2 regions of the Acidovorax facilis genome follow, and region 2 is predicted to be linked to the other one. Evidence: predicted binding sites of a transcription regulator. Region 2 holds the regulator's gene; the other holds the start of a gene.
What was found. The regulator sigma-54, encoded in region 2, starts transcription at its own class of promoters, with help from an activator protein. The targets are predictions, from matches to a motif close to TGGCANGNAANCTGCTTT.
Positions count from the first base shown of each region.

Region 1 (14,914 bases), 750 kb from region 2:
GCAGCGCCGACACGCCTCGCAGCCAGGATGCGCGCACGATGGGCGGCATGTCGTTGACGGCCACGCGCAGGTTGTCGTACTGGTAGGGCGGGCGCGCGGTGCGGTCGCCCATTTCATAGGCCTGGGCGACGGGCTCGATGGTGCGCGTGAGCAGCAGGGCCAGCGTGGGCGCGCCGTTGGAGGGGTAGGACGTTTCGAAGTCATACGCCGCCACGGTGCCATCGGCCTTGAGCCCGCCGCGCACCTGCATGAGCTGGGCCGTGCCCTTGGGCTCCCACAAATGCTCCTGCTCACGCGTGAGCTGCACGCGCACCGGGGCGCCCACGGCGCGCGAGAGCAGTGCGGCATCGGCGGCCACATCGTCGGCACCGTTGCGGCCATAGCAACCGGCTGCCTCCATGCGGATGAGGTCGATGTCCACATCGGCCAGGCCCATCAGGCGGGCCAGGTCGGCGCGCAGTACGTGGGGGTTTTGTGTGCCCGCCCACACGGTCATGCGCGGGCGGCCTGCGCTGCCGTCGCTGCGCCACTCGGCCACTGCGCAGGACGGGCCGATGGACGCGTGCATCTGGTAGGGCCACACATAGGTGCGTGGCATGGGCTGGCCTTCAGAGGACAGAGCGGCCAGGGCCGCATCCACATCACCCTCGTCCACCAGGCGGCGCTGGGTGGACGGGTTGGCGCGGATGGCTTGCTCCAGCGCCTCGGTGCTGTCCTGGCGCGGGAAGCCTGGCCAGTCGTTCCAGCGCACCTTCAGCTCGCGCAGGGCCTGCTCGGCCTGCTCCTCGCGCTCGGCGACGATGCCCACAAAGTCGCGGATCACCACCACGGCGCGGATGCCGGGGATGTGGGCGATGGACTGCTGGTCTACCGATTCGAGCGTGTTGCCGATGAAGTCGCCATGGTCGGCCCCCGCATACGGCGGGCGCACCACACGGCCGTGCAGCATGCCGGGCACACGCATGTCGTGCACAAACACCAGCTCGCCGCTGACCTTGGCGGGGATGTCCACGCGCGGCACGGACTGGCCGACCACGGTGTAATCGGCGGCGGTCTTGGTGGGCGTGGCATCCACCAGCTCCAGCGTGGTGTGCGCGCCCGCCAGCAGCGCGCCGTAGGCCAGTTGGCGCGACGGGTCTGCAGTGACCTGCACGATCCCCGCGCGCACCTGCAATTGATCCACCGGCACGCCCAGCCGCTCTGCGGCCTGCGCCACCAGCCAGTGGCGCGCCTGCGCGGCAGCAGTGCGCAGGGGCTTGGCGTGGATCTGGATGGAGGCACTGGCGATGGTGGCGCCCTGGTTGGGCGCGCGGGTGGTGTCGCCCAGCACCATGTTCACCTGCGCCAGCGGCATGTCCAGTTCTTCGGCCACGATCTGCGCGAGGGCGGTGCGGATGCCGGTGCCCAGGTCCACATGGCCGTTGAGTGCGGTCACGCTGCCGTCGTCCCACACGGCGATCAGTATCTCCACGCCCTCGGCCGGGTTGCCCACCACGAGCGCGGGCTGGCCCTTGACGGGCGGTGGCGCGGGCGGCGGGTTGCGCACCACCAGCAGCACGCCCTGGGCGGCATGGAAGTCGGCGCGGGTCAGCGGGCTGTGGGCGCGCAGGGGTGCGGCGTTGTCAGGTGGGGCGCTCATGCCTGGGCCTCGCGCATCAACTGGGCCGCGCGCAGCACGGCGCGAATGATTTCGACATGTGTGCCGCAGCGGCACAGGTTGCCCGACAGCTCGCGGCGCACGGTGGCTTCGTCGGGGTCTGGATTGCGCTCCAGCAAGGCAACGGCCATCATCACCATGCCGTTGAGGCAGTAGCCGCACTGCGCGGCCTGTTCATCGACAAAGGCCTGCTGTACAGGGTGAAGTCCTGCGCTGCTGCGGCAGCGCCCAGGCAGGCCCTCCAGCGTGGTCACCTCGCGGCCTGCCACGCCCTGCGCCGGGATCACGCAGGCCCGCGCGGCAATGCCGTCCACCAGCACCGTGCACGCCCCGCACTGCCCCAGGCCACAGCCGTATTTGGGGCCGTTGAGCGACAGGTCATTGCGCAGCACGTGCAGCAGCGTGGCATGGGTGGAGGTACTTGCTGGCAAGGCACAAGGCTGGCCGTTGACGACCATGGTGTGAAGCGAAGCGGGCGCGTGCATGTCTCTTTGGGGTGCCCTCAGCGCCGCAGACTGCCGGTGCGCGTGTACATCTCCAGATCCACAAAGTTGGAGCCATTGTGGTTGCCCGGGCCGTACTGCAGCGGAAAGTCACCGATCTTGGTGGTGCCCATGTCTTCCATGGCCTTGATGAAGCCTTCGCGCGTGAGCGCTTTGCCCGCGCGCTTGAGACCCTCCACAAACACGCGGGCGGCAATGTAGCCCTCCAGCATGGTGTAGCTGTCGATCTTCTCGCCCGCGTCAACGCGGTCCTTGCGGTAGTCCGCCACGATGGGCAGGCGGCTGGCCTGCGGCGAGGGCACGATGCTGGCCGTGACCAGCCCTTCGATGCCGCCGTTCAAGCGTTGCGCGGAACCCGGCGCATCGGTGATTCCCACCGATATCGTGTACAGCGGCGAGGCGCCGCCCCCCGCACGGTAGTCGCGCAGGAACACCTCCACCATCTTGCCCGCCATGATCATCACCACCGCACCAGGCTGCGCCTTGGTGAGCGAGGCCACCTGGGCCTTGGCGTCGGTGGCGGCGATCTCCATGGGCACGGACTCCACCACCTTGACCTTGAGCCCCTGTGCAATCTGCAGGCAGGTGTCGAGGTTGGATTTGCCAAATGCGCTGTTCTGGTAGATGACCGCAATGTTGTGGATGCCCAGCGTGGCCAGGTGCCCCACGATCTTGCGAAGTTCGGCCTCGTAGCTGGCACGCACGTGGAACAGGTAGCGGTTGTGGTTGGTGCGAAACGATGTGGTGCCGACCAGCGGGGCAAACATGGGCACACCGGCCTTCTCGGCAATGGGCATGGCAGCAATCAGGTTGCCCGTGGCGACATAGCCGATGAGAGCAAACACCTTGTCTTCGTCGATGAGGCGCGTGGTGTTTTCTGCGGTCTTCTTGGGGTCGTAGGCGTCGTCATGGGAGACGAGCTCCAGCGTGCGCCCCAACACGCCACCCGTTTTATTGACCTTGTCGAAGTAGAGCGCGATGCCCGCCTTGTAGTCCACCCCAAAATCCTTGGCAGGGCCGGTGAACACGGCCGACTGCCCCACCTTGATGCGGGTGTCCGTCACTCCGGTCTCGGCAGCGGCCGGCCCCGCCCAGGCCCATCCCGCTGTTGCCACCAGCCCCGCCATGGCAGTCCGGCGGTCGATGCATCCATCCTCCACTCCTCGACACTTCATGTAGTGCTCCTTACATCAAAGGCGCCAGTTTCGGGGCTTGTGCTCGCATCGCGCAAGTGTTTGAAGAGGTGTTTTTTGTAACCAACAGCACCCGTGTGCGGCGCACCACATCGCACGGCTGCGCAGGTGCATCACACGCTCAGGTAAGCGCGCCGCACCTCTTCGTTGGCGGCCAGCTCTTCCATGCTGGCCTGGTAGCGGATCTGGCCCTTTTCGAGCACATAGGCGCGGTCGGACACCAGCTCGGCAAAGTGCATGTTCTGCTCGGACAGCAGAATGCTCACGCCCTGCTCCTTCAGCTCCAGGATCATGTGCGCCATCTGCTCCACGATGACGGGGGCCACGCCTTCGGAGGGCTCATCCAGCAGCACCAGGTAGGGGTTGCCCATGAGCGTGCGCGCCACGGTGAGCATCTGCTGCTCGCCACCACTCATGCGGCCGCCGGGGCGCTGGGGCATCTCGCCCAGGTTGGGGAAGAGCTTGAACAGGCGCTCGGGCGTCCACACCGGGGCGGCGGTGCCGTCGGGCCAGGTGCGGGCGGGCTGGCGGCCTACCTCCAGGTTCTCCATCACCGTGAGGTCGGTGAACACGCGGCGGTCTTCGGGCACAAAGCCCAGGCCCAGGCGCGCGGCATCGTGCGGGTCGCTTTTGGAGATGTCCTTGCCCATGAACTGGATCTGGCCCTTGCGTTTGGCCAGCATGCCCATCAGGGTCTTGAGTGTCGTGGATTTGCCCGCGCCGTTGCGGCCCATCAGGGCCACGACTTCGCCCCGGCGCACGTCCAGGTCCACGTCATACAGGATTTGCGCCGCACCATACCAGGCCTGCAGCCCTTTGGCCTGCAGCAGCAGCTCTTTGGGTTCGTTGGTCGTCATGCTCATGCGGCCTCTGCAGCAGCGGCTGCCGTTTTCTTCTCGAAGGTCTTGCCGGTGCCGAAGTACACCTCCTGCACCTTGGGGTGGTCACGCAGCTCCAGCGGCTTGCCCTCGGCAATGAGGCGCCCGCGCGCCAGCACGATCATGCGGTCGGCATAGGCAAACACCACGTCCATGCTGTGCTCGGTGAAGAGCACGGCCATGTTGCGGTCGATCACCAGCTGCTTGGTGAGCGCCATGAGTTCGTTGCGCTCCTTGGGCGCCATGCCAGCGGTGGGCTCGTCCATGAGCAGCAGCTTCGGCGCGTTGGCCATCGCGATGGCCAGCTCCACGCGCTTGACGTCGCCATAGGCCAGCACGCTGCAGGGGCGGTCGGCCTGCGACTTCATACCCACCTGGTCCAGCAGCGCCAGGGCCTCGTCGCGCTTGTGGTCTGCCGCCTTGCGCCACATCGCAAACAGGCGGTTGTCGTTGGAGATCAGTGCCATCTGCACGTTCTCCACCACCGTGAGCGATGCAAAGGTTTCAGCGATCTGAAAAGTGCGGCCCACACCCATGCGCCAGATGTCGCGCGGCTTGCGGCCCACCAGCTCCTGGCCATTGAGCTGGATGGAGCCTGCATCGGCAGGCAGCTGGCCGTTGACCATGTTGAAGGTGGTGGACTTGCCCGCGCCGTTGGGGCCGATCAGCGCCAGCAGCTCGCCGGCAGCCAGCTCGAAGTGGATGCCATCCACCGCCTTGACGCCGCCAAAGGACTTGCCCAGGCCAGAGACTTTGAGCAGGCTCATGCCGTGCCCTCCTTCGTGTTCTTGGCTTCGCGCTTGTTGTCGAAGATCTGCTTGATGGCGCCCGCAATGCCCTGCGGGAACAGCAGCACCAGGATCAGGATGATGGCGCCCAGCATGGCGCGCCAGTAGTCGGTGTTGCGCGCCACGGTGTCGTGCAGCCAGGTGAAGGTGACGGCGCCCACCACAGGGCCCGCCAGCGTCTGGATCCCGCCGAGCAGCACCATGACGAGGCCATCGACCGAGCGGCCCACATGCAGCGTCTCGGGCGAGATGCTGCCTTTGGAGAACGCGAACAGCGCGCCGCCCAGGCCGGCGAACAGGCCGGCGATGACGAAAGCCGTCAACTGCATGCGCTTGACGTCAATGCCGATCGCATCGGCCCGGAGCACGGAATCCCGCCCGGCCCGCAGCGCGTAACCAAACGGCGAGAACAATACGCGGCGCAACAACAGCACACCACCCACCACCAGGGCCAGCGTGAGGTAGTAGTAGTTGCGCTTGTCTGACAGCCACTCGGCCGGCCATACGCCCGTGAGGCCGTTGCTGCCGCCCGTGAAGCCGTCCCACTGGTAGCAGATGGCCCAGGTGATCTGGGCAAACGCCAGCGTCAGCATGGCCAGGTAGACGCCCGACAGGCGCACGCAGAACCAGCCATAGAGCAGCGCGCCCGCCGCCGCCGACAGCGGCGCCAGCACCAGCGCCAGCTCCATGGGGATACCCGCCGAGCGCACCAGCAGCGCTGCGGCATAGGCGCCCAGGCCAAAGTACGCAGCGTGGCCGAACGAATGCATGCCCGCCGGGCCCATGATGAAGTGCAGGCTGGCCGCAAACAGCGCGGCAATCAGCAGGTCGATCATCAGCACCGTGAGGTATGGCGAGCCCGTCGTCAGCAACGGCAACAGCACCAGCGCAACCACCAACGCCGCGCCACCGAGCTTGAACCAGCGCTCGGGCTGGCGCAGAGGCGCCTCGGGCAGGCCGGTGTTGCGGCTCACGCCCTGCGGCTTGCCCATGAGGCCCCAGGGGCGCCAGACCAGCACCACGGCCATCACCAGAAACTCCACCACCAGCGTGAGCTTGGAGAACGACACGCTGAAACCGAAGATGTCCACCACGCCCAGCCAGATGCAGATGGCCTTGATTTCGGCGATCAACAGGGCCGCGACATAGGCGCCCGGAATGGAGCCCATGCCCCCCACCACGACCACCACAAACGCTGCGCCGATGGTGTTGAGGTCCATCTCCAGCGTGGCGGGTTCGCGCGGCAACTGCAACGCACCGCCCAGGCCCGCCAGCAGCGCGCCCAGGGCAAACACCGCCGTGAACAGCCAGGCCTGGTTCACGCCCAGGGCGCTGACCATTTCACGGTCTTGCGTAGCAGCGCGCACCAGAGTGCCCCAGCGTGTGCGGGTGAGCAGCAGCCACAAGAGGCCCAGCACCACCGGGCCCACGACGATCAGAAACAGGTCATACGAAGGGAACTGCCGCCCCAGGATGTTGACCGAGCCCGACAGCCCCGGCGCGCGCGGGCCCAGCAGTTCTTCCGGCCCCCAGAACCACAGCGCAGCGTCCTTGATGACCAGCACCAGCGCAAACGTGGCCAGCAGCTGGAACAGCTCGGGCGCCTTGTAGATGCGGCGCAGCAGCACCACCTCCACCAAAGCGCCCAGCGCTCCCACCACCACCGCCGCCAGCAGCAGCGCGGGCCAGAAGCCCAGGCCGGTGCCCAGCTTGGCCACCAGCGAATAGGCCACATAGATGCCGACCATAAAGAACGAGCCATGCGCAAAGTTGACGATGCGCGTGACACCGAAGATCAGCGACAGCCCTGCGCCCACCAGGAACAGCGAGGAGGCCCCCGCCAGTCCGTTGAGCAGCTGAACGATAAAACTCGAAAAACTCATTCCACATCCTTCGGGGTCACGGCAAGGTCCATCCCTGCAGGTCGGCGCCTGCGCTATGGTTCAGAGATCAGGGGCAGTTGGCAGGGAGGGAGCCCTCCCCGGCCTTGCGCGGCCGTCAGTCGGCGGGGCGCATTTTCTTGACTTCGTCGTTTGAGGGCTGGACTTTGCTGCCATCCACATAGCGGTAGTCCACCATCACACCCTTGCCGCCTTCGTTCTTGGTGCGGCCCACATAGCCGCCCATCGTGGACTGGTTGTCCTCGGGGCGGTAGGTGATGCGGCCAAACGGCGTGGGCACCTGCAAGCCCTTGAAAGCTGCCACGAGTTTTTCAGTGTCGGTGGAGCCGGCCTTCTTCATGCCTTCGGCCAGCGACTTGATGGCGCTGTAGCCCACGATGGAGCCCAGGCGCGGGTAGTCATTGAACTTGGCCTGGTAGGCAGTCTGAAAGGCCTTGTGCTCAGGCGTCTGGATGCCGTACCAGGGGTAGCCGGTGACGATCCAGCCGTTCGGCGCTTCGTCCTTGAGCGGGTCCATGTATTCGGGCTCGCCCGTCAGCAGGCTGACCACTTCACGGCCCTGGAACAGGCCACGCGTGTTGCCTTCGCGCACAAACTTGGACAGATCGGCACCGAACAGCACGTTGAAGATCGCATCCGGCTTGGCGTCGGCCAGGGCCTGCACCACGCTACCCGAATCGACCTTGCCCAACGGGGGCGCCTGCTCGGCCACAAACTCCACATCGGGCTGGGCCGCCTTGAGCAGCTGCTTGAACGTGGCCACGGCCGACTGACCATACTCGTAGTTGGGGTACACCAGCGCCCAGCGCTTTTTCTTGAGGGCCGCTGCCTCGGGCACCATCATCGACACCTGCATGTACGTGGAGGGACGCAGGCGGTAGGTATAGCGGTTGCCGTTTTGCCAGACGATCTTGTCGGTCAGTGGCTCACCGGCCAGGAAGAAGAATTTCTTTTGCTTGGCAAAGTCGGTCAGCGCCAGCCCGATGTGCGAGAGGAACGAGCCCGTGAGCACATCGACCTTTTCGCGCGACACCAGTTCTTCGGCAGCACGCACGGCGTCGCCAGGGTTGGCGTTGTCGTCGCGGATGATGAGCTGGACCTTCTTGCCCAGCACCCCACCCGATGCGTTGATCTCATCGACCGCCAGCTCCATGCCTTTCTTGTAGGGCTCCAGGAAGGCGGGTTGCGCCTTGTAGCTGTTGATCTCGCCAATCTTGATGACATCCTGGGCGTGCACCACAGGGGCCAGCGTGAATGCCAGCGCGGCTGCGGCCGTGGCACGCATGAGGTTTCGTCGCATCGTCATGGGGAAACTCCTGAAAGGTGGGTTGGGGAAGGGGAACTGGTGAGACTGCTCGGGATGGTAGTGCGCGCTCAGATCAGCGCAGTCCATCCTCGCCTTTGATTTCGGAGGCCTGAAGACCGGCAATGCGTGCCAGCGGACGGCCGCTGTCGGTCACGACGATGGCGACCACGATTTCGTTGGCGCGGGGGGCGTCGGCCACGCGGGCCTCCATGGCGTCGAAGTGGCTGCGCACATAGGCGGCATCCTTGTGGCCCAGGGGCACGTCGATGGCGGTGCCCAGGCCGCCGATCTTCTTGCTGGACGGCACCAGGGCAGCGCCTTTCTCGACCGCCACACGCAGTGGCGCCCCCAGCTTGGGGTGCAGGATGGCGGCGGCATGTTCCAGCTCGCCCGCCTCGCCCACGATGGCGGCCTTGCCGTAGCTCTGTGCCTGGCCAGGTTCAATGCCCAGGGCTGCGACGCAACGGGCACCCAGCAGTGCGCCCAACTCTTCACCGATGGCCACGAGTTCGTCGAGGTTCTCGACATAGCGGCCCGCGCAGGGGTTCTCGATGACGGCCATGGCCAGGGCCTTGCGCACAGGCGGCTGTACGTCGCGCCCCATCTCCACGCGGACTTCGTCGGTTTGAACAATGATCTTCCGGATCTTGGCGGACATGTGGGTATCTCCTTGGGTTTGGATCAGCGCAGGCCGTTCCACTGGCTGATGTCTGCGGCCTTGAGGCCTCCAACGCGTGCATGGATGCGAGCGCCGGTGGACATGGCCAGGATGAAGACGATTTCATCCGATGTGGGTGCGCCGGGCACCCGCACTTCGATGGCATCGAAATGGCTGCGCACGTAGCTCGCGTTGATGTGGGTGAGCGGCACATCCAGCGCCGCGCCGGGGCCACCCACCTTCTTGGTGGAAGGCACGATAGACAGTGCATTGGCGGGTTGCCCGGTCTTCTCTTCGGCCAGGCCTTTGGCGTAGGCGTTGCGGTCGCCCTTCCAGCCCAGCAGCTCGCGCATGGCATAACCACCGGGCACATGCCACAGCGCGCCGTGCTCCAGCTCGCCAGCTGCCCCCACGATGGCGCCCTTGCCGTAAGTCTCAATGCGCTCGGCGGGCACAGCCATGGCCTTGAGCAGGCGCTGGGCCATGTCCAGCCCCACGTCCTGCAGGGCATCCATCATGGGCAAGATGTCGGGTTCGTACCGGCCCGCAAACGGGTTGGTCAGCACCGCACCGATGGCACCACGCAGCAGCGGCACCTCAGCCACCGGCCCGAATTCGTGCCGGATTTCCTCAAGATGGGTGAAAACGCGTCGTATCTGGATCATTTTGGAGACCTGTGCAATTCGTTAAGCAAATACTGAACCAACTTCCGATTTCATCACCGCTAGTGGGGGCCACACAGCACCGGCCAGGGCTGGCGGTGCTGCGGTCGCCAGAAACTGCCCCTGGCACGCCAGCAGCGCAAACCACAGCAGGCCGCTGGACTGCAATTCTTGCGCTTTTTGCAACCCCTGCTGCAAAGCCCGGCGAACCTGCTCTTCGGGCAAGTCAGGCACATCCACGGTGACAGGAATGGCACCCAGGTCACTGTCGTCCCGCACCAGCCACGCAGGCATGCGACCAATGCGCGCGTCCTGCACATTGACCGCATTGGCCACAATGGTCGCTGCCGCATCGGCCTGCGCGGCCGTGCGCGCCAGCACCGTGACGCTGTCCGCAATGCCCAGCGACTGGCTGCGCCCGCGCCACCCACTGGTGGCCACACCGCGCACCGGCATGGCGCTGTCGATGCGGATCTGCCCATCCAGCACCAAGCCGTTGCGCAACTGTGCAGCGTTGAGTGCGGCGATGTCAGCGTACACCCCCACCGTGACCGACTGGCCGGGCGCCAGGTGCAACGCAATGTCGCCGCCGTTGTTGACCCAGGCGCGGTCTATGCCCTGCTGTTCGTAGCACGCCAGAATTTCCTGGGCCACCGCACCGGCCACCGCAGCCATCGACGTGATGAAGCCCGCACGGTAGGGACTGCAGGCGGCCCACATGCGGCGCGCCACCACGCCCTGCAACGCGCAGCGCTCACCCACCGGCGCCCGCAGGCCTGGGAGTTCACTCACCAGCTCCTGCAGCAGCCCTTCAAAACGTTGCCAGGCGCGCTCGTGCGCGTGGGTCACGGCGTCGCGCGCCCCTTCGGCCTGAAGGATGAGGTCCATCGGGCCATGCTGGAAGTGCCAGCGGCCGTCGGAAAGGAGTTTGCGGCAAGCGTTCACAGCGCGGCTCACTCAGCCTAGCAGGGGTGGGCGGCCCAGCGGCCACGGATTGGCCGCGGGCAAGGTCTGCCACACGCGCGCCTGCGGCGCACCGTCGTTGTGCCACGCACCGCGCTCCAGCACTTCGCGCAGGCTGCGAATTTGTTCGGTGTGCCCGCCCAGCGCTTCGTAGTCCGCGCGGCGCATGCTGAACTCGATGGGTGCCACGATGGCGGGCGTGGGCACAGTGCCAAAGCTGTTGTCCGGCATGCGCAGCACGTCGGCCATCACGGTGATACCGCCGCCCGGCCACACATAGGCGGGGGCACCGCCGCAGGTCACATTGACCAGCGCATTCTTGATGGAGCGGGTGAGCAGCACCGGGTTCTCGGTAACCCCTGCGCGCAGGCTGCCGCCCGCACCGCCGAGGAACAGCACAGACGCCAGCGAAGGCTCGCAGTTTTCGCCGATGCGGTCCACGATGCGGCGCACCTCGACAGGCATCTCGGCTTCCACTGGATTCAGTTGCTCGTCCAGCACGTACCAGGAGGCATGCTCCCCCGTGGTGGAGGTCATCAAGAGGCGCAACCCCGGCCAGGCGACGGATTCGTCCCAGCCCTCGATGATGGACAGCGGGTCGGCAATGTCGGTGCCACCCCAGCCGGTGCCCGGATTCGCCACCTGAAAATAGCGGCCCGGCGTGGACTTGCGCCCGCGCATCTGGATGCCCGAGGGCTTCATGTCCAGACAGCGCCCCGCCTGATGCTCGGTGAGCACGCCCGTAATGTGGTCGTCCACCACCACCACCTCGTCGGCATGGCCGAAGAACTGGCGCGCAAAGATACCAATGGCCGCAGAGCCGCAGCCCACGCGCATGCGCTGTTCGGCCACACCGTTGACGATGGGTGCGCGCCCGGCCTGGATCACGAGCTGCGAGCCGCCGTCGATGGTGAACTCCACGGCCTGCTTGTTGCCCAGCGCCTGCATCATCTCAGCGGTGATGCGGCCCTCCTTCTTGGTGCCACCCGTGAGGTGGTGCACGCCGCCGAGCGACAGCATCTGTGAGCCGTATTCCGCCGTGGTCACGTGGCCCACCACCTCGCCCTTGCAACGCACGTTGGCCTGCTCGGAGCCGAGGAAGCGATCGGTGTCGATCTTCACCTTGAAGCTGCAGTAGCTGAAGATGCCCTCAGTGACCACCGTGACCATGTCCACACCATCGGTTTTGGAGCCCACGATGAAGGGCGCCGGCTTGTAGTCGGGGTAGGTGGTGGATGAGCCCACGCCCGTCACGAACACCTCTTCAGACAGCAGCAGATCGCCGTTCCATGTGGGTGCTGAAGCCACTGCGGTCTCAGCGTCTCCTGCAGCCGGGGCGCGGCCCGCAAACGGCACCAGCGTGGCCTCGCCCGTTTCCAGCGTCTTGCGCAGCAACACCACCGGGTCCAGTCGCACGAGCACACCCGCCTGGTTGGCGTAACGGTCGCAAGCACCTGCGCGGCCTTCGGAGATCTGGCACAGCACGGGGCACGCATTGCACTCGACCTTGGCCGCGTTCATGCGCTCGTTGCGGGGCCGGGCACGCTCGAGCACCTGCGGCAGATCTGGCGCATCCATGCCCGGCAGCCCATCGGTCTTGGTGTGTTCAGTCATCGTGGCAACCCATTCATTGCTTTGTTGCAAGTGCTTGTACGCGCATTGCATTTTGTGTAGCATTCACTTAACTTAAATGTTGTGAACACTACATTTGATGTCAATGTAGCGGAATCAACCAGACTCTGCAATGGTGTTTTCGCACCCCCAAAAACGGTGCACGAGGAGCCCCAAAATGACGCACGTTGTGACGGACGCATGCATTCGGTGCAAGTACACCGACTGCGTCGATGTGTGCCCGGTCGATTGCTTCAAGGAAGGGCCGGAATACCTGGTCATTGACCCGGACGAATGCATCGACTGCGCGGTGTGCATTCCCGAGTGCCCGGCCAATGCGATCTATGCCGAAGACGACCTGCCCGAGGGCATGGAAATCTTCCTGCAGTTCAACAAAAAGCTGGCGCCCACGCTGCCCACAATCACCAAAAGAAAAGCGGCTTTGCCAGATGCGGAACAATGGAGGGTTGTGAGCCACAAGCTTTCAGGCCTGAACATTGCGCTGTAGAGCGCTTGGGGCCCTGAATCTGAGCCAGCTTCAGCCAGATTTCTTATTTGTTTCCAACTTTTCCATCTAACGCACCATGAGCGCCTTTCTTGACGAACGCGTCCTGACGGTCCACCACTGGACGGACCGCCTTTTCTCCTTCACCACCACGCGCGACACCGCGCTGCGCTTTTCCAACGGGCATTTCACGATGATTGGCCTGCGTGGCGAAAACGGCAAACCCCTGCTGCGCGCCTACAGCATCGTGAGCCCCAACTACGAAGAACACCTGGAGTTCCTGTCCATCAAGGTGCCCGACGGCCCGCTGACCTCGCGCCTGCAGCACATCAAGGTGGGCGACACCATCGTGGTCGGCAAGAAGCCCACGGGCACCCTGCTGATCGACTACCTGCTGCCCGCCAAGCGCCTGTACATGCTGTCCACCGGCACGGGCGTGGCCCCGTTCCTGAGCCTGATCCGCGACCCCGAGACTTATGAGAAATTCGAGGAAGTCATCCTGGTGCACGGCGTGCGCGAGGTGAAGGAGTTGGCCTACCACGACTACATCACGCAGGAGCTGCCGCAGCATGAGTTCCTGGGCGAGATGGTCACCAAGCAGCTCAAGTACTACCCCACCGTGACGCGCGAGCCCTTCAAGCACCAGGGCCGTGTGACCACCGTGATCGAAAACGGCCAGCTGGCGCGCGACCTGGGCCTGCCCGCGCTCAACCCCATGGAAGACCGCGTGATGATCTGCGGCAGCCCCGAGATGCTGCGCGACCTCAAGCACATGATGGAAGAGCGTGGCTTCAAGGAAGGCAACACCACGAAGCCTGGCGACTTCGTGATCGAACGCGCGTTCGCAGAGCAGTGATCCCCCGGCGGCCCCCGCACCGGGGGACCGCCTCATCCACCAGGACCCGCCATGTCTGCCACTCCCACCAAGACCCGGACCGCGTCCCCCCGCGCAGCCTCTGCCCGCAAGACGGGCGTGCGCGAACAGGCCGCACAGACCACGCGCGACAACATCCTGAAGGCGGCGACCAAGGTGTTCGCCCGCTACGGCTACGAAGGCGGCAGCGTGGAGAAAATCTCCAAGGCGGCCAAGTCCTTCGACCGGATGATCTATTACTACTTCGGCAGCAAGGAAGGCCTGTTCATCGAGGTGCTGGAGGAAACCTACCGGCGCATGAACGATGCGGAGTCCAAACTGGACCTGGACACCGCCAAACCGGTGGAGGCGCTGCAGGCGGTAATCCGCTTTGTGGTGGGCTACTACCGCAAGAACCCCGAGTTCATCACGCTGCTCAACACTGAGAACCTGCACAAGGGCAAGCACATCTCCAAGTCGATGCGCGCCCGTGAATACTCGTCGCCCGCCATCGAGGTGATCCGCCGCGTGCTCGAAAGCGGCCAGACGCAGGGGCTGTTCCGCAAGGATGTGTCGGCGCGCGATGTGTACCTGCTGATTGCCGCCACGGGCTACTTCTACATGTCCAACCGGCACACGCTGTCGGCCTTTCTGGGCGAAGACCTGGAGACGCCCGACGCGCTGGCGCACTGGGAATCGTTTGTCATCGACAGCGTGCTGCGCACTGTGGCGCCCGGCCCCAGTCTGCCCAAGGGCAGGGTCGCAGCGGCCTGAATCAACAAGAGATTTTTCCCTGCGGGGTGCCGCGTGGTGCCCCGCCCACCACCCCACGAGGAGAATCCATGGCAGAAGCAGCAGCAGGCGGCAAATCGGGCAAGGTCGTCATCCAGAACATCGGTCTTTTGTTGTCGGGCGACCTGGACCGGCCCATCCTCGACGCCGACACCATCGTGGTGAATGATGGCCTTATCGTGGCCGTGGGCCGCTACAAGGACTGCGACACCGACCACGCCAACACCGTGATCGACGCACGCCAGACCTGCGTGGCGCCGGGCCTGATCGACAGCCATGTACACCCCGTGTTCGGAGACTGGACGCCGCGCCAGAACCAGATCGGCTGGATCGACTCCACCATGAACGGCGGCGTGACCACTATGGTCTCGGCCGGTGAAGTGCACCTGCCCGGCCGCCCCAAGGACATCGTGGGACTCAAGGCCCTGGCCATCACCGCGCAGCGCTCGTTCGACAACTTCCGCCCCGGCGGCGTGAAGGTGATCGCGGGCGCCCCGGTCATCGAAAAAGGCATGACCGAGCAGGACTTCAAGGACCTGGCCGACGCCGGCGTGACGCTGCTGGGCGAAGTGGGCCTGGGTTCCGTCAAGGCGGGCTACGAGGCCAAAGAGATGGTGGCCTGGGCGCGCAAGCACGGCATCCAG
Region 1 is NZ_CP192460.1:4,370,501-4,385,414, forward strand. It holds gene ACQ4MJ_RS20040 (molybdopterin cofactor-binding domain-containing protein) at 1-1,639, opposite strand, end outside; gene ACQ4MJ_RS20045 ((2Fe-2S)-binding protein) at 1,636-2,142, opposite strand; gene ACQ4MJ_RS20050 (ABC transporter substrate-binding protein) at 2,160-3,335, opposite strand; gene ACQ4MJ_RS20055 (ABC transporter ATP-binding protein) at 3,467-4,210, opposite strand; gene ACQ4MJ_RS20060 (ABC transporter ATP-binding protein) at 4,213-4,998, opposite strand; gene ACQ4MJ_RS20065 (ABC transporter permease) at 4,995-6,902, opposite strand; gene ACQ4MJ_RS20070 (ABC transporter substrate-binding protein) at 7,018-8,226, opposite strand; gene ACQ4MJ_RS20075 (amino acid synthesis family protein) at 8,300-8,884, opposite strand; gene ACQ4MJ_RS20080 (amino acid synthesis family protein) at 8,908-9,549, opposite strand; gene ACQ4MJ_RS20085 (UPF0280 family protein) at 9,571-10,491, opposite strand; gene ACQ4MJ_RS20090 (6-hydroxynicotinate reductase) at 10,504-12,123, opposite strand; gene fdxA (ferredoxin FdxA) at 12,299-12,628, shown strand; gene ACQ4MJ_RS20100 (ferredoxin--NADP reductase) at 12,705-13,481, shown strand; gene ACQ4MJ_RS20105 (TetR/AcrR family transcriptional regulator) at 13,533-14,252, shown strand; gene ACQ4MJ_RS20110 (amidohydrolase family protein) at 14,321-14,914, shown strand, end outside.
Region 1: the regulator sigma-54 is predicted to act here: its motif matches at 12,168-12,185, upstream of ACQ4MJ_RS20090 (6-hydroxynicotinate reductase).

Region 2 (14,914 bases):
GGCAGCTTGAGGTCGGGTGTGAGCATCCAGGCCTGCCAACCAGCGTAGTTCTTCTTCCAGTGCGAGGCCAGCTGGCTGAAGAATTCGCCGCCATCCTCGGTCTGCGCCTCTTCCCGACCCACGGCCATGCCCTGGGCACGGTCGGCAGCGCGCTCGCTGGCGTTGCGGCCTGCGCTACCTGCGGCAGCAATGCGCTCGCCGTAGGGCGGGTTGAGCAGCATCACGCCAGGCTGGTCGCACGGTGGCATGCGCTGCAGGGCGTCGCCGCCGCGCAGCTGCACGGCATCGGCCACGCCTGCGCGCTCAGCATTGCGCTGCGCAAAGTCGACCATGCGGAAGGCCACATCACTGCCAAACAGGGGCACAGCGCTTGTCTGTATTGCGCTTTCAGCTTCGCTTTTAATAGCATCCCAGACATGGGCCTGGAACGGCAGCAGCTTCTCGAACGCAAAACGCCGCAGCATGCCGGCCGGAATGCGGCAGGCGATCTGCGCGGCCTCGATCACGATGGTGCCGCTGCCGCAGCAGGGGTCGTACAGGGGCTGGGGGTTGTCGCCATGCGGGTCCCAGCCGCTGGCGGCAATCATGGCGGCGGCCAGGGTTTCTTTCAGTGGCGCATCGCCCTTGTCTTCGCGCCAGCCGCGTTTGAACAGCGGCTCGCCCGAGGTGTCGATGTAGATCGTGGCCTCGTCGGTGGTCAGGTGCAGGTGGATGCGCACATCGGGCCACTGGGTGTTCACGTCGGGCCGCACGCCGCTTTTGGCGCGGAAGCGGTCGGCCACCGCGTCCTTGACCTTGAGACCTGCGAAGTTGAGGCTCTGCAACGGGCTGTGTTGGGCCGTCACCTCGACCTTGAAGGTCTGGCGCGTGGTGAACCAGATTTCCCAGGCCACGTCGCTGGCCATGGCATAGAGATCGTTCTCGGAGCGGTACGGGCGGTGCGCCAACTGCACCAGTACGCGCTGGGCCAGTCGGCTGTGCAGGTTGAGCAGCAGCGCCTCGCGCCACGAGGCGCGCAGCAGCACGCCGCCGCGGCCGACGAGCAGGTCTTGCCCCGTGAGGCCGGTGATGCCATGCACCTCGTCGGCCAGAAAGCCCTCCACACCAGCGGCGCAGGGGAGAAAAAGTTGGAGTTGGTTCATGTCGATGGGGAGGATACGCGCTCAGACAATGCGTGGGAATCCGGCGTTCCCGCGCGGGCCAGCAGCAATTGGCGGATGGATTCGGGGATCGGCGCCACCTTGCGGTCGGCCTTGCCGATGAAGACGATGCCGATCTTGCCGCGCGCCACCTCGCGGCCTGAGGTCTTCTCGGTCATGCAAAACACCAGGTCAAACCCATAGCGGTTGAAGTCCGCAGGCGCCATCTCCACGCGCATGGTTTCACCGTGGAAACCTTCGGACTTGTACTGCGCCACGATGTCGCCGACCACGATGGACAGCCCGCCCACGTCGGCCTCGGGGTAGCCCAGCGACTGGAAGAAGCGCACCCGCGCTTCAGAGACCAGGCTCAGCAGTTGCGCGTTGTCCAGGTGCCCGCCTTGGTTGACGTGGCTGATGTAGATCTGCAGCTCGGTGGCAAAGCCGAAGTGCGGGGGGAGGTCGAAGACGATGCGGGCCATGGTGGGGTGGCGGATAGAAAAACGAAAAATTCAAACAGGGCGAGCCATGCGCCCCCAACCGGGGTACCTACAGCGCCTTGCGCAGGTTGGCCGGCGCGATCTTGAGCGCCTCGCGGTACTTGGCCACGGTGCGGCGTGCGCACTCGATGCCCTGTTCCTTGAGCATCTCGGCGATCTGGCTGTCGGACAGCGGCTTGGCGGGGCTTTCTGCGGCCACAAACTGCTTGATGAGGGCGCGCACGGCGGTGCTGGACGCGTTGCCGCCGGTCTCGGTACCCAGGCCCGAGCCAAAGAAGTACTTCAGCTCATACGTGCCAATTGGCGTGGCCATGTATTTGGCGGTGGTCACGCGGCTGATGGTGGATTCGTGCAGGCCCAGTTCGTCGGCGATGTCGCGCAGCACCAGCGGGCGCATGGCCAACTCGCCGTGGGTGAAGAAGCTTTTTTGCCGCTCCACGATGGCGCGCGAGACGCGCAGGATGGTGTCAAAGCGCTGCTGGATGTTCTTGATGAACCAGCGGGCCTCCTGCAGGCGCTGCTGCATGCCCTGGTGGCCCTCGCCGCCCTTGTGGCCGCGCAGGGCGCCAGCATAGATGTCGTGCACGCGCAGGCGCGGCATCACATCGGGGTTGAGGCTGACGATGAAGTTGTGCTGGCCATCGCGTCCATTGGCACGCCCGGCTTTGCGCACGATGACATCGGGAATGATGATGTTGCGCTCCACGTCGGCAAAGCGACGGCCGGGGCGAGGCTCCAGGCGAGCGATCAGCGCCATGGCGGCGCGGGTGCGCTCTTCGCCGTCGCCACACAGCTGCGTCAGGCGGCGGATATCGCGGCGGGCCAGCATCTCCAGCGGCTGCTGACAAATGCGCAGCGCGGTCTGCACCGTGTCGGGGTCAGCATCGCTGTCCTCGTCGGCAGCCAGCGCCGTGAGCTGCAGCGTCAGGCATTCGGCCAGGTTGCGCGCACCCACGCCGGTGGGCTCCAGGCTTTGCAGCAGGCGCTGGGCCACGGTGAAGCGGTGCACCAGCTCTTCGATTTGCTCCAGGTCGTCCGGCCCGGCCAGGCTGATGGCCAGCTCTTCCAGCGGCTCTTCGAGGTAGCCGTCGTCGTTGAGCGATTCAATGAGAAAACGCAGCGCGGCGCGGTCGATCTCGGACAAGCGCAGCGCCAGCGCCTGACGGTGCAAAAAGGCGGTCAGCGATTCATGCGAACGGGCCAGCTCGGTGGCGTCGGCCTCGTCGCCTTCGGAGTCGTTGCGGTTGCGGGCGGGCGCATCCCCGCCCCACTCCGCGTCGTTGGGCGCCATTTCTACCGTGCCGTCACCGCTCCAGTCAGGCTCGTCAGCGCCAGCACTCGGTGCTTCAGCATCATTTTGGCCTTCAGCGCTTGTGCTGCTTGCGCTGCTAGCTCCTGAAAATATAGCATCATCAGCACTGTACTCATCAGGCTGCGCGGGCGTGTCGGCGGCTTCCAGGCCAAACTCCTCGCGCGGAGCTTCGTCGGCATTGCGTTCGAGGAACGGGTTTTCGTCGAGCATCTGCTCGACTTCCTGCGAGAGTTCGAGCGTGGACAACTGCAGCAGCCGGATGGACTGCTGAAGCTGGGGGGTCAATGCAAGATGCTGCGAGACGCGCAGCGAGAGTCCAGGCTTCATCACATCCTGAAGTGTTCGCCAAGGTAAACACGTCGTACCTCGGCGTTGTCCACGATCTCGGACGGCGTGCCCTGCGCGAGCACGCGGCCATCGCTGATGATGAAGGCGTGGTCGCAGATGCCCAGGGTTTCGCGCACATTGTGGTCGGTGATGAGCACACCAATGCCCCGCGCCTTCAGGAAGCCGATGATGCGCTGGATCTCGATCACGGCAATGGGGTCGATGCCGGCAAAGGGCTCGTCCAGCAGGATGAAACGCGGTTGAGTGGCCAGGGCCCGGGCAATCTCGACGCGGCGGCGCTCGCCGCCGGACAGGGCCATGGCGGGCGAGGCGCGCAGGTGGTCCACGCGCAGCTCCTGCAGCAGGGCCGTCAGGCGCTCCTCGATGGCGTCGCGCGAGAGCGGCTGGCCGTCATCACCACGCTGCAGTTCCAGCACGGCGCGCACGTTCTCTTCGACTGTGAGTTTGCGAAAGATCGAGGCTTCCTGCGGCAGGTACGACAGGCCCAGGCGCGAGCGCCGGTGGATGGGCATGTGGGCCACCGATTGGCCGTCGATGCGGATGTCTCCCTCGTCGCTGCGCACCAGGCCCACGATCATGTAGAACGAGGTGGTCTTGCCCGCGCCGTTGGGGCCGAGCAGCCCCACGACCTCACCTTTTTGCACGACCAGCGAAACGTCCTTGACGACCTTGCGGCTGCCATAAGACTTCGCCAGGTGCTGCACCTCCAGGCGGCTGCCCGCCTGGGAATCAGGCCCCAGGCGGCTACCCGCCTGAGTGTCAGGGCCGGTACTCACAGCGGGCCCACTCACTTGGCGCCGCCGCCAAGGCTGTTGCTGGGGCGCAGCGCCGGGGCTGAGGCCGGGGACGCCGCCTCGGGGGCCGCCGCAGCGGGCGGTGGATCTTTGGGGGCCAGCACGGCGCGCACGCGGCTGCCCGGTGCGGGGGCATCGCCCGCAGCGTTGGTGGCGGTGCGCTTTCCGTCCACGGAGAACACGTCGGTCAGGTTGTTGTAGACAATCACGGCGCCGGTGATCTCGTCGCTGAGCACAGCGCCCCGGTAGCGGCGCAGCTCGGCACGGGTGATGAAGCGGACGTTGTCGGCCTTGCCGTCGTACTCGATGACTTCGCTCTCGCCTTCAATGAACTCCTCGGGTGCTCCCGGCAGGGTGTCGCGCTTTTGCCGGAAGAAGGCGCGCTTGCCGGGCTCTGCCGTGACCACACCGTACTGGTAGCCATCGGCATCCTGGCGCACATCCAGCCGCGCGCCGCGCAGCACGATGGAGCCCTTGGTCATGACCACGCGGCCAGAGAACACGCTGGTCTGCTTGAGTTCATCGTGGCGCAAAGCGTCCGCCTCGATGTTCATGGGCTTGGCGCGGTCGGCCTTTTCGGCATGGGCCACACCGAAGGTGCAGGCCAGGGCCGCGAGCAGGAGGATCGGAAGGAGGCGATGGTTCATAGGGCACGAATCTTGCAATCATTGTAGCCACCCCGTCGCGTTCCTCCATGAAAAAAGCCCGCATGTGCGGGCTTTTGCCAATGGGAACCGGCGGCCGGGCGAAAACCGTCAGCCTTTGCGGGCCACTGCCGCCAGATGTTCCACCACCTGCAGCACGTTTTGCATGCTGCCCGCCATGGTGCCATCGGTGTAGAACTTGCCCGCCACACCCATCGAGGGCACGCCCTCCACACCGTAGGCGTCCTGCAGTTGCGAAGCACGGCGAACCTGGTTGGACACGCTGAACGAGGTGTAGATTTCCTTGAACTTGGCGGCGTCCACACCCTGTTGGGCCACCCAGGCAAAAATTTCGTCGTCCTTGGCCAGCTTCTGCTTTTCCACATGGATGGCGCGGAACACCTTGGCGTGCAGGGCTTCGAGCTTGCCCATGCCTTCCAGGGCGTAGTACAACTTCTGCTGGGGCACAAAGCTCGCGTTGAAGGCCACGGGCATACGACGGACGGAGAGGTCCTTGGGGGCGGCCTTGACCCAGGCGTCGAGCGCGGGTTCAAAGGCGTTGCAGTGGGGGCAGCTGTACCAGAAGAACTCGATCACATCGACCTTGCCCGCAGGCGCGTCGGGCGCTAACGGCTTGTCAAGCCGCCGGAAGTCCTTGCCCTCCTTGAACTGGCGGGCCTGAGCCAGCGCGGGGGTGGCCACTGGCAACGTCAGGGCGGAAGCGGCAACCGCCGAGGCGGCGGACAAAGAAAACTCACGGCGTTTCATGACAAAGACTCTCCTGTTACAGGTCTGGGGGATGTGAGCCATGCCCCCGCAAAAAGTTCAGCCACCCGAAGTCTGGCGCGTCAGCGCTGCACGCGCACCAGCGCCGACTCCAGCCCGGCACCATCGAGCTTCTCCTTGAGCTGCTCGGCGTCGTCGCGCTTGGTGAACGGCCCCACACGCACGCGGAACACCGCCCGGCCATTCTGCTCACGCTCGCTCACGCGGGCCTCCCAGCCCAGCATGGCCAGCTTGGCGCGCTGCGCATCGGCGTCCGCCTGGGTGCGGAAAGCCCCGGCCTGGACAAAGTAGTCGAACGGGTCCAGATTGCCCTTGGCAGCAGCCTTGGCCACGGCCAGATCGCCCAGCGGGTCGGCGCCAGGCTTGGTTTCAGCCTTGGCCTCGGGCTTGCTGGCAGCGGGCTTGGGTGCGGGCGCCGATGCCACAGCCCGCGCATCCGGCGCGGCTGGGGTGGGCGCCGAGGCAGCCACAGCGGGCGGGGCTGCCGGGCGAGCCGGGTTCTTGCCATACAAAGGCGAATTGGGATCCCAGTTCTTGTTCTTCTGGGTCTCGGCGGCGTCCATGTCCACGCCCCGGCCATTGCCCTTGTTAAGGAAGGGGACCGGCACCTTGGTCACGTACACCGCCACAGCCAAGGCAGCGCCCAGGCCCACGATGACCCCAACGATAAAGCCGACGATGGTCCCGCCCGTCTGTTGTTTCTTCATAGTGACTGCTTACATTCTGGCTGGAGCCGACACGCCCAGCACGGCCAGGCCATTGTGCAATACCTGCGCGGTGGCGGCGACCAGCGCCAGGCGAGCCTTCTTCACGGCCTCGTCGTCCACCAGGATGCGCTCGGCGTCGTAGTAGCTGTGGTAGCTGGCGGCAAGGTCGCGCAGGTAGAAGGTCACATCGTGCGGGGCTTCGCCGTCGGCCGCAGCCGTGAGCATTTCGGGGTACTTGGCCAGCTGCAGCATCAGCGCCTGGGCCTGTGGGCCTTCGAGAGCCGACAGATCGACGTCGTGCAGCGAAGCCACGTTGCCACCGCCAGCCTCTTGCCACGCGCGCAGCACCGACTGGATGCGGGCATGCGCGTACTGCACGTAGTACACGGGGTTGTCGTTGTTCTGCGCCACGGCCAGGTCCACGTCGAAGGTGTACTCGGTATCGGGCTTGCGGGAGAGCAAGAAGAAACGCACGGCGTCCTTGCTGGTCCATTCGATCAGGTCGCGCAGCGTGACATAGCTGCCTGCGCGCTTGCTGATCTTGACCTCTTCACCGCCCTTGACCACACGCACCATCGTGTGCAGCACATAGTCGGGGTAGCCCTGCGGAATGCCCACGTCGGCCGCTTGCAAGCCCGCGCGCACGCGGGCAATGGTGCCGTGGTGATCCGTGCCCTGGATGTTGACGACCTTCGTGAAGCCACGCTCCCACTTGGCGATGTGGTACGCCACATCGGGCACGAAGTAGGTGAAGGAGCCGTCCTGCTTGCGCATGACGCGGTCCTTGTCGTCGCCGTAGTCCGTGCTTTTCAGCCACAGCGCGCCATCTTGCTCGTAGGTCTTGCCATTGGCGACGAGCTTGTTCACCGTGGCCTCGACGCGGCCGCTGGTGTACAGGCTGGACTCCAGGTAGTACTCGTCAAAGTGCAGGTTGAACGCCTGCAGGTCCTTGTCCTGCTCGTTGCGCAGGTAGGCCACGGCGAACTGGCGGATATTGTCGTAGTCCTCGACGTCGCCGTTGGCCGTGAACTCGCGGTCGTCGGCCTTCACCGTGGCCTTGGCCTTGAAGGCCTCGGCAATGTCGGCGATGTAATCGCCGTTGTAGAAGTTCTTGGCCAGCGGGTTGTCGCTGTCGGTGGGCCAGCAGTCGTCGCCGGGCTTGAAGCCCTTGGCGCGCAGCTGCGTGCTCTTGGTCAGCGTATCGATCTGCACGCCCGCGTCGTTGTAATAGAACTCGCGGTGCACCTTCCAGCCCTGGGTGCTGAACAGGTTGCAGATGGCATCGCCTAAAGCAGCTTGGCGGCCGTGGCCCACGTGCAGCGGGCCGGTGGGGTTGGCCGAGACAAACTCGACCAGCACGCGCTGGCCGTTGTCGGGTTGATAGCCGAAACGCTCGCCAGCGGCCAGCACCTCGCGCACGACTTCCTGCTTGGCGGCGGGCTTCAAGCGGATGTTCAGAAAGCCCGGTCCGGCGATTTCAATGGCATCCACCCAGCGGTTGAAGGCGGGCGTGGCCTCCAGTGCGGCCTTGAGCTGTTCACCCAAGGCGCGGGGATTGAGCTTGAGCGGCTTGGCCAGTTGCATGGCGGCGGTGCAGGCGAAGTCGCCATGGGCCGCCACCTTGGGGGATTCAAACGCCGCCTTGGCGCCAGCGCCAGGGGACAGGACTTCCAGCTCGGCCGCAAGCGCAGCGAGCAATTCATTTTTGGCTGTGAGCATCGGCGGATTTTACGGGGCCGGGCCGGGGCGCCCACCGAGCATGCCGCCAGCAGCGCCAAAGCAGCCCTGCGCAGCCAGTACGCAACAGATCGTAAAGAATCATGGCCTGGCCTGCGGCGTGTCAGCCCCGTCTCCAGAGCATACGTTGTAATCGGGCAATCCGACGCAGGTTGCGTCAGATGCCACACTCTACTGGAGCCCCTATGAACAAGCTTCTCTCCCTGACAGCCCTGAGCCTGGTCCTTTCGTTCGGCGCAGCCCACGCTGCCGACGCCCCTGCCGCCGGAGCCAAGGCTGCCGCCCCGGCCACGGCAGCAACCCCCGCCACGCCGGCAGCGCCTGCGGCATCGGCCGCCGCGCCCACCAAGCAGCAGACCCGCATGGCCACCTGCAATGCGGAAGCGGCGGACAAGAAGGGCGACGAGCGCAAGGCTTTCATGAAGACCTGCCTGAGCAACAAGCCAGAAACCCAGCAAAACAAGATGAAGGCCTGCAACGCTGACGAAAAAGCCAAGACGCTCAAGGGCGACGAGCGCAAGGCCTTCATGAGCGAATGCCTGAAGAACAAATAAGCCCTGCCAAAACAAAGAAAGCCGCTGCCCGTGAGGGTCAGCGGCTTTTTTGTGGGCGGAAGGTCTTTCTTGCGACGCCTACCAGCCCCGCGCCCAGAACACCGCGATCACCGCCACCACCGGCAACACGTGGGACTGGATCATCACGAGGCGGCGAACTTTTTTCACCTCCAGCGCGTCAGGCAGTGCCCCCGTGCTGCGCAGCGCATGGCGCCAGCGGCGAAACACCAACGAAGGCCAGAAGGACAGGAGAATCATGACCAGAATGATGGTGATCTTGATGTGAAACAGCGGCTGCGAGAGATACCACGAAGCCCCCTTGATGCCCCAGAGGACACGCGCCACGCCGCTGGCTATCATCAGCGCCCCCGCCACACCGTAGATCACATCCAGCCGCGCCAGACGCTCGACCACAGCGGCGTTCATCCACTCCATGCGGCACAGCGCCGCCTGGCTCGATAAAAAGACCACAAAGGTCAGGATGGCCACCAGGTGCAGGGCGGCGAGGACGGCTTCGAGGGTCATGGGGGTTTCCTTTGCAAAACCCAGGACCTCAGTGCGCGCTGCTTTTCTGAAACCCGGGTGGCCGCCATTTTGCTTGAGGAATTTCGCGACCGCCGCGCAACGCGGCATGCCGGTATGTGTGCCACCGCATTGCGTCCCCCCAAAAAAAGCGGCGCAGACCCGAGGGCCTGCGCCGCTTTGACCGAACACCGGAGCGGACGCGATCAGGCCACCGTGCGGGCCATCGCGCCTGCCGGCACATCCGCAGGCACCACCGGGGCCATGGCAGTGGCCGGGGCGGGCAGGGGATGACCGTTCAGCGCGGCATCCAGGCGCTCATGGTCCAGCGCGTTTTCCCAACGGGATACCACCACGGTGGCCACGGCGTTACCAATAAAGTTGGTCAGCGAGCGGCATTCGCTCATGAAGCGGTCCACACCCAGAATCAGCGCCATGCCGGCCACCGGCACTTCAGGCACCACGGCCAGGGTGGCGGCCAGAGTGATGAAGCCTGCACCGGTCACGCCTGCTGCGCCTTTGGAGCTGAGCATCGCCACCAGCAGCAACGCCACCTGGTGACCCAGCGTCAGTTCGGTGTTCGTGGCCTGGGCGATGAACAGCGCGGCCAGCGTCATGTAGATGTTGGTGCCGTCCAGGTTGAAGGAATAGCCCGTGGGCACCACCAGACCCACCACCGACTTGCTGCAACCGGCCTTTTCCATCTTTTCCATCAGCGAGGGCAAGGCGGATTCAGACGACGAGGTGCCCAGCACCAGCATCAGCTCGGCCTTCAGGTAGCGGCACAGCTTGAACACCGAGAATCCACACAGCCGCGCCACAAAGCCCAGGATCACCACCACGAACAGCAACGAGGTGATGTAGAACGAGCCCACCAGCCAGGCCAGATTGACCAGCGAACCCAGGCCAAACTTGCCGATGGTGAACGCCATGGCACCGAACGCACCGATGGGCGCGGCCTTCATCACAATGCCCACCACCTTGAACACGGGGGTGGTCAGCGCTTCCAGAAAATGCTGCACCGGACGGCCCGCCTCACCCACCAGTGCCAGGCCCACGCCAAACAGCACGGCCACGAGCAGCACCTGCAGGATGTTGTCGCCCACGAAGGGGCTGACCAGCGTCTTGGGGATGATGTCCATCGCAAACCCGGTCAGGCTCATCTCATGCGACTTGGCCACGTAGCTCTTCACGGCCGTCTGGTCCAGATCGGCGACGTTGATGTTCATGCCCGCGCCGGGCTGCACCACGTTGGCCACCACCAGACCCACCACCAGGGCCAGCGTGGAGAAGAACAAAAAGTACGCCATGGCCTTGCCAAACACGCGGCCCACGCTGCTCAGCTGCGACATGCCCGCAATGCCGGTCACGATGGTCAGGAAGATCACCGGCGCGATGATCATCTTGACCAGCTTGATGAAGGCATCACCCAGCGGCTTGAGCGCCTCGCCATAGGCGGGTTCAAAATGCCCGAGCAAGACACCCAGGACGATGGCGAGCACCACCTGGAAATACAGCTGCCGGTAAAAAGGCAGCCGCACGGGGTGGGCTGTGGGGGCGGAAATGGCGTGCATGGAGGTCTCCTGAAATCACGAAAGACTGCACCACCGGGGTGCGTCGAGGGTGCCGTTTGTACCGCCGCACGCTGTTTGAGCCGATAACCTATTGGTATTAGTCAGGGGCACCGCCATAGGGCGCCGCTTGCCCCAATATAGGGAAAACACCTAGCACCTGGCCGGGATGCGGCACACTCGCTCCCCGCAACATCCCAGCCTACGGACCGCGCCAGGAACAAATTTTCCCCATGACGATGACGCCCCGCCTCCGAAAATTCTGGACCCTGCTGATCCTGCTTGGGGGCATGGTGGGCAGCATGTTCATCGCCGGCCAATGGGCCTGGCAGCGTTCACTGCAGGAAGAAAACCGCAGCGTGCAGGGCCAACTGGCGCTCTACGGCCAGGCCCTGGCCCAGCGCATCGACCGCTACCGCACCCTGCCCGAAGTGCTGGCGCTGGATGCACAGCTGCGCAACGCGCTGACCCACCCACTGAGTGCGGCCGATGGGGAGCAGCTCAACCGCAAGCTGGAGCAGGCCAACGGTGCCAGCCAATCCTCCACCCTTACCCTGCTCAACCGCGACGGCCTGGCCGTGGCCGCCAGCAACTGGCGCACGGCCACCAGCAATGTGGGGGTGGACTACAGCTTTCGCCCCTACGTGCAGCAGGCGCTGGCCCAGGGGCGCGGCAGCTTCTATGGCATTGGCGTGACCACGGGTGAGCCGGGCTACTTTCTGTCTCAGGCCATCCACGACGACCAGGGCCAGACGCTGGGGCTGGTGGCCATCAAGATCGCGCTGCAGGAGCTGGAACGCGAGTGGCTGCAGACCACCGACATCGTGCTGGCGTCGGACGCGCATGGCGTGGTTTTTTTGGCCAGCCAGGATGCGTGGCGCTACCGCCTGCTGGAGCCACTGGACGATGAGGAACGCCGCGAGCTGAACGCCACCCGGCAGTACGCCGACCAGCCGCTGCGCCCGCTGGAAGTCCGCGTGGTGGAAGCCCTGGACACTGGCGGTCGGCTGGTCAGCGTGCAGGCCCCTGCCCTGCCCGGCCGCGTGCTGTGGCGGACCCAGCCCCTGCCCGGCACCCTGTGGCAGCTGCACCTGCTGCACGAGACACACAGCAGCTTCGCGGACAGCCGGTGGGCCGCTGCGGCAGGCGCGGGCGGCTGGCTGGCGCTGGGCCTGCTCGTGCTGTTTGTGCGCCAGCGCCAGCGCCTGTCAAGCCTGCGCCAGCGCAGCCGCCAGGAGCTGGAGACCGTGCTGCGCCAGCACGCCCAGGAGCTTCGCACCGCGCAGGACGGCATCGTGCAGGCGGCGCAGCAGGCCGCCCAGCAGACCGACACGGGCCTCTCGCGCAGCCTGGAACATCTGCCGCAGGGCGTGGTCATCATCGACGCCGACCTGAACCTGGTGGCCTGGAACTCGCGCTATGTGCAGCTGTTTCGCTTCCCGGCAGACCTGATGCGCGTGGGCCAGCCCATTGCCGACCTGATGCGCCACAACGCGCGCCGGGGCCTGCTGGGGCCCGGCCCGGTGGATGAGGCCATCGAACGGCGGCTGGCCCACCTGCGCAGCGGCACGCCACACCTGCACGAAAGCGCCAAGGACGACGGGACGGTGCTGGAGATCCGGGGTAATCCGCTGCCCGAAGGCGGTTTTGTGACCAGCTACGCCGACATCACCAGCTACAAGAACGCCGCACGCGAGCTGCGATCGCTGGCCGATGCGCTGGAGCAGCGCGTGGCCGACCGCACCCGCGACCTGGACGCCGCGCGGCGCGAGGCCGAGCAGGCCAACCGCTCCAAGACCCGCTTTGTGGCCGCCGCCGTGCACGATCTGCTGCAGCCCCTGAACGCCGCGCGCATGTTCACTTCGCTGCTGCGCAGCCATCTGCCAGGCGACGCCGAACGGCACGCCGTGGACAGCATCGACGGCGCCCTGGCCGCGCAGGACGCCATCCTCAACAGCCTGCTCGACATCTCGCGCATGGAATCGGGCCAGTTCGATGTGCACATCCACGACGTGGCCCTAGGGCCACTCTTGCAGGTGCTGGGCCACAACTTTGGCGTGCTGGCCGAAAGCCAGGGCCTGCAACTGCGCTGCGTGCCCACGCGCGCCGTGGTGCGCACCGACGACAACCTGCTGCGCCGCATCCTGCAGAACTTTGTCTCCAACGCCATCCGCTACAGCCGACGCGGGCGCATCGTGGTGGGCTGCCGCAGAGTGGGCAATGACCACCTGCGCATCGAAGTGCATGACCAGGGCCCCGGCATCCCCGAGGCGCTGCAGCGTGTAATTTTCGAAGAATTCCGCCGCCTGGACGAGGGCCGCGCCGACGACCGGGGCGCAGGCCTGGGCCTGGCCATTGTCGAACGCCTGGGCCGCCTGCTGGGGCACGAGATCGGCCTGCGCTCGCAACTGGGGCGTGGCAGCGTGTTCTGGGTGTGTGTGCCGCTGGGCAACCCCGCCGCTGCGCAGCAGGCTGCGCCCCCCGCCACCATGCAGCAACCCGCCGACGACGCGCCGCTGCAGGGCAGCAGCGCCTGGGTCATTGATGACGACGGCCCCACCTGCACCGCCACGCAGGCCCTGCTGCAGCGCTGGGGCTGCACGGTGCCACTGGCCGCTGGCGCGCCCGAGGCCCTGGCCGCCGCCCAGCCCGGCCAGGCACCCCGGTTGGTGCTGCTGGACGTGCACCTGGGCAGCCACCACCATGGCCCCGATGTCTACACGGAGCTGTGCCAGCGCTGGGGCCAAGCCCCCGCCGTGATCCTGGTCACCGCCGAACGTGACGCCACCCTGCGCCGCCAGGCCGCCGAACGCGGCTGGGGCTTTCTGGCCAAGCCGGTGCGGGCGCCCGCGCTGCGGGCGCTGGTGAGTCAGACGCTGCTTAGACAGGAAGCATCCCCCTGAGCCGCTGCGCGGCTTCCCCTTCTCTCTCCGCGCTGCGCGCCACGGGAAGCGGGAGGACGCCAGTGCATGCACTGTGTGTTGGCGGCGCTTGCACGGCGCCTCGCGCAGGGTGCTGCGCCCGGTTGGATAGGCTGCGCTCGTCGCTACGCTTTTAGTAGCTGCCAGGGCTTTTTGAATAAGCGACAGCGGCCGTTTTGATGCAGATCTCCACCTCAGGAAGACACGCCGTCTTCCGTCTCCAGGCTTTTGACCAGCACCGCCGCCTGCGTGCGGCTGTAGCACGCGAGCTTTTTCAGGATGGCGGTGACGTGCACCTTCACCGTGTTCTCCGCCAACCCCAGCGCGGCGGCGATCTGCTTGTTGAGCAGCCCGTCGGCCAGGCACAGCAGCACGCGGAACTGCTGGGGCGTGAGCTGCGCGAGCCGCGCGGCCAACTCGGCGTCGGCCTCGGAGCGCTCGGCCGCCATGGGCGGGAACCCGCTGCCGCCGTCCAGCACGGCCTGGATGGCGTCGCCCATGGCCTCGGCGGGCGCGGACTTGGGGATGAAACCCGCCGCACCAAACTGCTGCGCGCGCCGGATGACACGCGGGTGGTCGTTGGACGAAATGATCACCACCGGCAGCTCGGGGTATTCGCCGCGCACATGCAGCAGGGCCGAGAAGCCGCGTGTGCCGGGCATGCTCAGGTCCAGCAGCACGAGCTCGATCTCCGGGTGCTCCTGCAGCGCCGTGCCCAGCGTGGCGGCGCTGGCCGCCTCCAGCGTGCGGTACTGGGGCAGGCGTTCGCGCAGCACGTGCAGCACGGCCGCGCGGAACAGCGGGTGGTCGTCAGCGACGAGAAGCGTGGGCTCGGACATGGAATGTGCAGTCTGCCACGGGGCCGTCAGCCGCCCTGGGGGCCTTTCCAGAACGCGGGCTGTGCGTACTGGTGCTTGAGGTGCTCGATCCACAGCCGCACACGCAGCGGCAGGTGCTTGCGCTGGGGGAAGACCACGTAGATGCCGTTGGGCGGTGCGGCAAAGTCCTCCAGCACCGCGACCAGTCGGCCTGCGGCGATCTCGGCCTCGACCTCCCAGGTGCTGCGCCAGGCAATGCCCCAGCCGCCCAGGCACCAGTCGTGCAGCACCTGGCCATCGGAGCAGTCGAGCGGCCCGCCGGGCTTGAGGTGCATGACCTCGGTGGAGCCATCGGCATGCGGCACCCGGAACGCCCAGCCGCGCGTCTGCGAGGCGTCGCTGGAGAGCGTGAGGCAGTCGTGCTGCACCAGCTCGGCCGGGGCGCGCGGGGTGCCGCGCCGGGCCAGGTATTCGGGTGTGGCCACGCACAGGCGGCGGTTGTCGGCAATGCGCACGCTCACCAGCGACGAATCGGGCAAATCGCCCACGCGCACAGCGCAG
Region 2 is NZ_CP192460.1:5,124,309-5,139,222, reverse strand. It holds gene ACQ4MJ_RS23545 (THUMP domain-containing class I SAM-dependent RNA methyltransferase) at 1-1,142, opposite strand, end outside; gene ACQ4MJ_RS23540 (acyl-CoA thioesterase) at 1,139-1,621, opposite strand; gene ACQ4MJ_RS23535 (RNA polymerase factor sigma-54) at 1,689-3,278, opposite strand; gene lptB (LPS export ABC transporter ATP-binding protein) at 3,278-4,075, opposite strand; gene lptA (lipopolysaccharide transport periplasmic protein LptA) at 4,087-4,740, opposite strand; gene ACQ4MJ_RS23520 (thiol:disulfide interchange protein DsbA/DsbL) at 4,849-5,505, opposite strand; gene ACQ4MJ_RS23515 (SPOR domain-containing protein) at 5,586-6,230, opposite strand; gene argS (arginine--tRNA ligase) at 6,240-7,949, opposite strand; gene ACQ4MJ_RS23505 (PsiF family protein) at 8,153-8,521, shown strand; gene ACQ4MJ_RS23500 (DUF2214 family protein) at 8,600-9,046, opposite strand; gene ACQ4MJ_RS23495 (dicarboxylate/amino acid:cation symporter) at 9,250-10,617, opposite strand; gene ACQ4MJ_RS23490 (hybrid sensor histidine kinase/response regulator) at 10,848-13,517, shown strand; gene ACQ4MJ_RS23485 (response regulator) at 13,730-14,374, opposite strand; gene ACQ4MJ_RS23480 (LysR family transcriptional regulator) at 14,401-14,914, opposite strand, start outside.